Linked DNA regions of Thermogemmata fonticola. The protein of the gene in region 1 interacts with the protein of each later gene in a pairwise test. Links are inferred from orthologs where the notes say so. Each region holds a gene or a part of one and is shown on either strand. Other genes may lie near its edges.

Region 1 (4,368 bases):
GATGCAATCCTGCGGGTCAATGTAGAGCATCATCTCGTCCTGATAGAAGCACTCCACAGGACAGACAACGCAGCAGTCCGTGTACTTGCAATCGTAGCAGTTTGCTGTGACGACGTGTGCCATGGTACGGCGAAACCTCCGTCTCGGTTCACAACAGCCCGTTAGCATTGAGCATAGCCCCAGGCTGTCTCTGGTCAAGGTATCGGCTGCGGACTTTCTGGCACCCCAAGGTGAAAAAACTTTTTTCCGGCTGCTTTACTCATAGTCCCCGTGCTGACGGCCCGCCAGAGCAACTTCTACTCTCTTCCTTACTTCCTTTGAAAGTCTCCCTGAGGCCAAATCGTTGAGCTATGCCGCAGGCCGAATCGCTGCTCTTGTCCCTCCTGTTCTTCCGTGCCATCCCAGCAGCCAGGTCTCAAGCTCTAAAGCATGGAGTACGGGTCCATGTCGATCTGGAACTCGACGGCGGCAGGAGGGCGGACAGTGCCCAGCACGCGCCGCAACACGTTCTGCAATCGTCCCCGATCCGGGGACTGGACCTGGAAGTGGAAGCGGTAGTAATTGTTGAGGCGGTAGATGGGGCATTCGGCGGGACCCAGGATGCGCAAGGGAGGCGGAGGGCCGGGCAATTCCCCAGGGGGGGCGGTTCCCCCTTCCCGGCTCTGCCGGTCCACGACAGCGGCGGCCCGTTGCAACGCCCCAGCCAGAGTCTGGGCGAACTGGGCCGCGGCGGCTTCCTCCTCGCTACGGATGATCAAGCGGGCCAGGTGTTCAAACGGCGGATAGCGGTGCTGGCGGCGCTGGGCCAGTTCCTGGCCAGCAAAGGTGACGTAATCATGCCGGGCGGCCAGGGCGATACAGGGATGATCCGGGGTGAACGTCTGGATGTACACCACGCCGCCTTTGTCGCCGCGGCCCGCTCGACCGGCCACCTGGGCCAGCAACTGGAACGTCCGCTCGGCACTGCGAAAATCCGGCACATGCAGACCGACATCAGCGTTGATCACCCCCACCAGCGTCACATTCGGGAAGTCCAGCCCCTTGGCGATCATCTGCGTTCCCAGCAGTATCTGAATTTTGCCTGTGCGGAACGCTTCCAGAATCCCCTCGTGGCTGCCGCGCCGGCTAGTGGTATCCGAATCCATCCGCACGCACACGTAACCGGGGAACTTCTCGGCGATCTCGGCTTGCAGTTTCTCCGTGCCCAGTCCCTGGTAGCGGATCGACGCCTGGCCGCACGCCGGGCAGCGCTGATACGGGGCCGTCTCCCAGCCGCAATAGTGGCAGAGCAAGGCATTGCGGCAACGGTGAAACGTCAGGGCGATGTCGCAATGGGAACACTGGGCCACGTGGCCGCAACTGGAGCAATGCACATAGGTGCTGTAACCACGGCGGTTGAGCAGCAGCAGGACCTGCCCTCCCTGGCGCAAGGCCCGTTCCATCGCGGCAGCCAGGGTCATGCTGATCGCTCCGCCTTTGTTGGGTTCGTGCCGCAGGTCGATGATCCGCACCTGGGGCAGCGGCCTTGCCTCGACGCGCTTGGGCAGGCTCAGCAAGGTGTAATGTCCGCGGGCTGCGTTCCACCAGCTCTCCAGGCTGGGCGTGGCGGACCCCAGAACCACCGGCACTCCCGCCAGGCGCGCCCGCATGACGGCCACATCGCGGGCATGGTAGCGTGGCGTCGCTTCCTGCTTGAACGTATGCTCGTGTTCTTCGTCGATCACGATGAGTCCCAGCTTGCGCGCCGGGGCGAAGATGGCGCTGCGAGCACCCACCACCACTTCCACTTCTCCCGCGGCGATCCGCCGCCAGTGCGCGCCGCGCTCCGCATCCGTCAGGTGGCTGTGCAACACCGCCACGCGGTTGCCGCGCTGCCGGAAGCGGGCGATCGTCTGGGGTGTCAAGGCGATCTCCGGGACCAGGACGATCACCTGCCGGCCCTGGCGCACCACCGCTTCCATCGCCCGCAGGTAGATCTCCGTCTTGCCGCTGCCGGTCACGCCGTGCAACAGGAACGGCTGGAATCCGCCCACTTGCAGGGCCGCTTCCAATTGCCCCCACACCCGCTGCTGATCGCCGTTGAGCACGATCCGCGGCTCTTCGCGCGACCCAAGGAGCGGCGGCTCCGCCGCCTCGGCTACCGCCTCCTGAACTTCCGCCCGCTCCACCCGCCGGCGATACCGCCGGAGCAACCCCTTCTTGACCAACCCCTGCACGACCGCGGCAGAACAGCGGCCCTGCCGCAGCAGGTCGCGCAGTTCCATCGCCCCGCCGCTGTCCCGTACCAGTTCCCACACCGCACGCTGTTGAGCCGTCAGGGCGGGGAATGGTTCCGGCTGCTCCGCCGCAGGAGGAACTTCGACTACGGCCACCTCGCGCGTGCCCGCTTGCTCCCGGACACCCGCCGGCACCACCGCATGCAGCACCTGACCCCAGCCGCATAGGTAATACTCCGCCATCCACCGGGTCAACTGGAGCAGGTGCTCATCCACCAGCGCTTCGTCATCCAGGACGCGAAGCACCGGCTTGACCTGGATGGAAGCGGGAGGGCCTGTTTCGCGCAAGCCGACGCAGAAGCCGCTGGTCTCCCGGCTTCCTTTGCCCAAGGGGACCGCCACCCGCTTGCCCACTCCCACCAGGCCGACCAGATGCTCCGGCACCCCATACGTCCACGCTTGGTCCAGGGGCCGGTCGAACACCACATCGGCGTACAGTTGCAGCGGCGCAATCCCTCCTTCCCCTCCAGGAATGGAAGGATGAATCCCGCTCCCCAAAGGGGAAGAATGAACGTTGCCGTCCCGGCTGGTTCGTTCCCGCGCTTTCCGCCGCGGCTGCTCAAATAACGATGCCATGATCCTACCCTAACAAAATCTGCCGCCAGTGTGCAATCACCGTTGCCGCCGTGGCCGGGAGCGAGCTTCCGGCTGGGGCCGTCCCCGTGACGCCAGGCGCCCTCTGACCGGGGCGGCTTTGGCACGTGCGGGTCAACCCGGTAGCATCCCTCCCGCTGCCGCTCCTCGCTAGGTCCCTTTCGGTTGCAGGGGCGGATGCGGCGCTCGCCTCCTTCAGGCTGTGTGCCCATGTTCGACGGAGTGTGGGAAAATTTTTGCAATGCGATCATGGGATTTTCTCCTCTCGTCTGTCCCGCTTCAGGAACCGATGCTCGTCCCGGCGGGGAAGTTCTGGGGGAAACTGGGCCAACGTCCGCTTCGGGGTTGCCTCTGCGGGGCCTTCGCCGCCACCTGTTCGGAGAAGTCCACAGACAGAGCCGAAAAACAGACGGTATCGATTGGGTTTGCCGTTTGGCTCTTGGCCTGCCGGGTTGTGGACCGGCGATGCCAATGCCGCGATTGTCGGAGCTTTGCTGGGTCTCGCTGGGTTCAACTGTACATATGCACCATGAATTGCGAGAAGTCAAATGAAGTGGACAATTTTTCATAATTTTTTCATTTGTCAAGGATGCCATTCGGCCAGGGATGGGACGCACAACCGCACGCTTTTTCCCCGGCATTCCCGGAAAAACGGAACGCTGGCGGCGGGCGAAAAGGCCCAGAGCCGGTCAGGAGGAAGAGAGAGACGGGGGAGGCGGGGGTGGGCTGAGTGAGCTAGCGGCGGCGCTAGAGGGTGCGGTGGAGGACCTCAGCGAGGCGGGCGAGGCGGTGCCAGAGCTGCTCGAAGGCGGGAAAATCCAGGGATTGGGGGCCGTCGGAGAGGGCTTTGTCCGGTTCGGGGTGGACTTCGATGAGCAAGCCATCGGCGCCGGCGGCGAGGGCGGCCAAGGCCATCGGCGGCACGTAAGCCCGCTTGCCCGTTCCGTGACTTGGATCGACCAGGATCGGCAGGTGGGACCAGGCTTTGGCGGGCGGAATGACGGACAGGTCGAGGGTATTGCGGCTGTGGTCGGAGAAGGTGCGGACGCCGCGCTCGCAGAGGATGACCTGGTAGTTGCCTTCGGCCAGGATGTATTCGGCGGCCATGAGCCATTCTTCGAGGGTGGCGCAGAGGCCGCGTTTGAGCAGCACCGGTTTGCGGCAACGTCCGACGCGGCGGAGCAGGGCGAAGTTCTGCATGTTACGGGCACCGATCTGGATGATGTCGGCCACCTCGGCGACGGCTTCCGCTTCTTCCGTGTCCATCAGTTCGGTGACAATGCCCAGTCCGAAGCGCTGGCGGGCCTGAGCGAGGATGCGCAAGCCTTGCCGGCCCAGACCCTGGAAGGCATAGGGGCTGGTGCGCGGCTTGTAAGCCCCGGCGCGGAGGAAGCGCACGCCTTGCTGCCGCAGAAACTCCGCGGTGCGCAGCAGCATGGCTTCATTTTCCACCGAGCACGGCCCGGCGATGACCGTGAAGGAACCGCCGCCGATCGTG
Region 2 (3,484 bases), on another replicon or contig:
GCACGGTCGGCAATTCGTCAGGGTCGCGGAGAATGCCTCCCAGGACCCCTTTTTCCGCTTCAAGGTTATGGGGTAAAGCACGCTCATTCAGTCCGTCGGACATCTTACTCTGCCTTCCGGCGACATCAACAACTCAAACTCTGGGGCAGGACAGGGCGGTCCGGGCGGCGAATCCCGCTCGTTGCCGCGGACCTTACACCCTAACCTGTCCTGCTCCGCGGGTGCCTAACATATCCTGATTGTGCTAGACGGGGAAGGGCGATTGCAAGGTTGGTGGTGTAGTCCATCCGGCGTCGCTGAGGCCGGGGCCTGGCCATCGAGTGATCACACGAGCGCTACCGTCAGATCAAAAGACAGTTGTGCTATCGCTGCTGTAGAATAAACACAAGGGGGACGAAGCCTTCATTCCATCATGTCCAGGTTCGTCTTGCCAGCGGGGGGGGTATCCAGGACTTCCGGGGGGTGCAATCATGGCGGCATTTGAGTTGAAGCGGGTGATTTCCGGGGGGCAGACGGGTGCGGATTTGGGAGGTTTGAAGGCCGCTAAAGCCTGTGGCATACCTACGGGCGGCTGGATGCCGAAAGGTTTTCTGACCGAGGATGGCCCGAAGCCCGAATACGAGCGGCTCTACGGCATGCTGGCTTTACCCACAAGCGAATACACCAAGCGAACACGTCGGAATGTGGAATTTGCTCGGGGCACGCTCTGTATCGCCAGTCGCTGGAATGCGGATGGTGTGGCTGCCACTCTCCGCTATGCCGAAGAACTCCAGCGGCCCTTATTGAAAATCCCGTATCCGAAATCCCCGCGTTCCAAAGTGAAAGTGACGCCGGAAGAGGTGTTCCAATGGCTGGTCCAAAATAACATTTTTGTGTTGAACGTGGCGGGGAATCGCGAAAGTAACGCCGAGGGGATCGAGGAATTCACCTACCGCTTTTTGGTGCAGGTTTTTCAACTGGTCAAAAACCAGTCAGCCGGGGGAGTCAGCGCGCCGCCCATCGTGTCTTCCGGAATATAGTCCTTGGGCCTGGTCTTTTTTTTTCCGACCCTGGTGGGGGAATGTGCTGGCCCACGCCGCTGGGAAGGCTTGTGTTGGCTGTTGTTCCCGGTTCGTCCTGACGGCTTTTCAACGCCGGGTCGCGGCGATAACGGCGACCTGAATCTTGGCTTCGATGGAATAGCCCAGGTGCACCGGCACTTCGACGATGGTGTTGGCCTCCTTGATGTGCTGCTCCATGCGGATCATTTCCGGTTCGACAAGCAGATTCTTCCCCTTGAGGTATTTGCTGATTTCGACCGGACCGATCGACCCATAGAGATGGCCTTCTTCGTTGGCGTTGGCTTCGATGGTGATAACGGGCAGGCGGGAGAGTTGCTCGGCCAACACCTTGAGGTCCGCGATTTTCGCTTCGCGTGCTTTCTGGACCTGAATCTTGTACTGTTCCAAGCGGCGGAGGTTTTCCTCGGTGGGGGGTACCGCCAATCCGTAGGGATACAGGTAATTGCGGGCATAGCCGGGACGAACCCGCACGACCTCTCCTTGCCGTCCGAGATGAGGAACATCCTGGACTAGCACGACGAAGACGTTGCCATGCGGGTCCTTTTTCACCTGTTGCCGCTTTTTGATTTTCTTTTTGGGCTGGCGTTGGGTGGAAGCGGTTGTCGCGGCTTGACCGGCTGCCTTGGCTGAGCTTTTCTTGGCCATGGAAATTACTCCTTAGGAATCCGCCGCGGATGCGATGCCGGGCGGACTCTTTTCCATTGGGTGAGCTATGTCCCCTCGCGCATACAGTACCGGGATTTGTCATCTTAGGGATCAATCCGGCCACTGTCCGCAGGGGGGCGTAATTCCTCCCGGCAGGTCCTGCTCGTGGCCTTGGCTTAAGCCAGCGGCCACGCTTCAGGGGCGGATGATCTGCGTATCAGAATCTGCGGATCAGAAAGGAATGGGGTCCTCATCCTCTTGGCCGGTGGAGGGGGTATCCGGGGTATAGGAGTCCGGCAATTCCTCATCGTGGGGAGCAGAGGCGGTCACGCGGGAATTGGAACGGTTGGCCGGGGCGGGAGGCGGGCCATCGGGATTGCGGCTGCCCAGGAATTCGATGCTTTCCACCACGACTTTGTGTTTGGAGCGTTTGCCGCCGCCGTTTTTGTCTTCCCATTGGTCGAGTTGCAACCGCCCCTCAATGTAGAGCGGGTCTCCCTTGCGCGCATATTGGTAGATCAGTTCGGGCAGATTGCGGCGTGTGTCCGGCCGGCTGTAGGCTTCACAATCGATGTAGAGGGGGTTGGGATCGTTTTCCCATTGCCCGGTTTGGGGATTTTTGCGGCTGCGCCCGACGGCAAAGCGGAACTTGATGACCGTGTTGCCGCTGGGAAGGGTGCGTGGAGCTTCCGGATTGTCGGTCAGCCGGCCAATCAACATCACTTTGTTCAACGTCGCCATGGTGCGACCTCCTCTCGGATGGGTCTCGCTAGGGGATACGGTTCAGACTCTGGGAAACGGTTGAGACGCCATCCTCTTACCAACTATCCCACACCCACCTGTCCATCGCAAGGTCCGTAGGTGGAAAAAAATCAGCCGAGGGGTTTAGAACATCGGATACCCCGTAGGTGCGGGCGTCGGAGAAATTGACTGCCAGCACAATCCTACTATTCCGGGAAGGGCGGGAAGATGGAACAACTCCAAGGATCAGGCAGGAAGAAGCGAGCCTGTTGCCTTACCTCGCGCGGAAAAAATGGCATCAATCCTATCTTACCGGAGAAACAGGTAGGCAATTCCTTGCCCCCGCTCAGGTAGAGGCCATCGAGCGGGACGGAGCGATGAGAACGATGGTTTCGTCAACAACGGTGGTTTTGTCAATACTCGCGGGAGCACGAGAACTTCAGGGTGGGTGTATGCGGTTTATTCCGATTTATCGGCACCCTCCGCGCTGCGGCGCGAGCGGCGGGTGGGTGCAGGCGTCGGGGCCGGAGTCGGAGTGGAAGCTGGAGGAGCTTCGGCGGCTCCGCTGTCCGGGGTCGCTGAGGGAGGCACGTCTTCTGCCAAAGGTACATCTTCACGCATGCCCCGCAGAGCGAAGGCCGTCGAATGATCCTCGCGTGCCACGTTGAGCATGGCGTCCACCCATTTGGGATGCAAACGGATTGTCAGATGGCGCAGGACGAGGCCTTCCTGGAGTTTGATATCACGGTCCAGTTCCCGCTGTTTTTGGCTGTCCTGCTGATAATAGATGACGTGATACGCCCCTTTTTTGAACTTGCGAATCGGATAGGCCAATTTGTGGTTGTAGTCCCAAGGGCGGCTGACGAGAATCTTCGCCTCATGCCGTTCCCAGAGGGCATGCAAATGCTTGAGGACTCCCTCGCTGTCCGTACTGACCTTGGTGGGGTCCAGGAGCAACATCGTTTCGTAGGTGTTGACTGGCATGGTTAGCCTCACTTTTGGGACTGCCAGCGCAGGCAGTCTGGAACCGTGGATGC

What was found. The genes of interacting proteins can lie anywhere in the genome.
Region 2: the proteins of priA (region 1) and H0921_RS08980 interact in binary tests that used the Escherichia coli proteins (3 or more experiments, as listed by UniProt). The link is inferred for Thermogemmata fonticola from one-to-one orthologs.

What each region holds. Positions count from the first base shown.
Region 1 is NZ_JACEFB010000004.1:284,907-289,274, reverse strand. Bases 138-3,170 are described here. They hold priA (replication restart helicase PriA), read right to left. Parts: upstream 2,853-3,170; coding sequence 423-2,852; downstream 138-422. Outside these bases: H0921_RS08440 (4Fe-4S dicluster domain-containing protein), read right to left, coding at 1-123; aroF (3-deoxy-7-phosphoheptulonate synthase), read right to left, coding at 3,618-4,368.
Region 2 is NZ_JACEFB010000005.1:103,902-107,385, reverse strand. What follows is about bases 693-3,425. They hold H0921_RS08980 (single-stranded DNA-binding protein), read right to left. Parts: upstream 2,448-3,425; coding sequence 1,938-2,447; downstream 693-1,937. Other genes in these bases: rpsF (30S ribosomal protein S6), read right to left, coding at 2,907-3,425; rplI (50S ribosomal protein L9), read right to left, coding at 1,128-1,706; H0921_RS08990 (putative molybdenum carrier protein), read left to right, coding at 693-1,019. Outside these bases: dnaB (replicative DNA helicase), read right to left, coding at 1-103; more of H0921_RS08990, read left to right, coding at 471-692; more of rpsF, read right to left, coding at 3,426-3,431. UniProt on the Escherichia coli protein: Plays an important role in DNA replication, recombination and repair. Binds to ssDNA and to an array of partner proteins to recruit them to their sites of action during DNA metabolism. Acts as a sliding platform that migrates on DNA via reptation.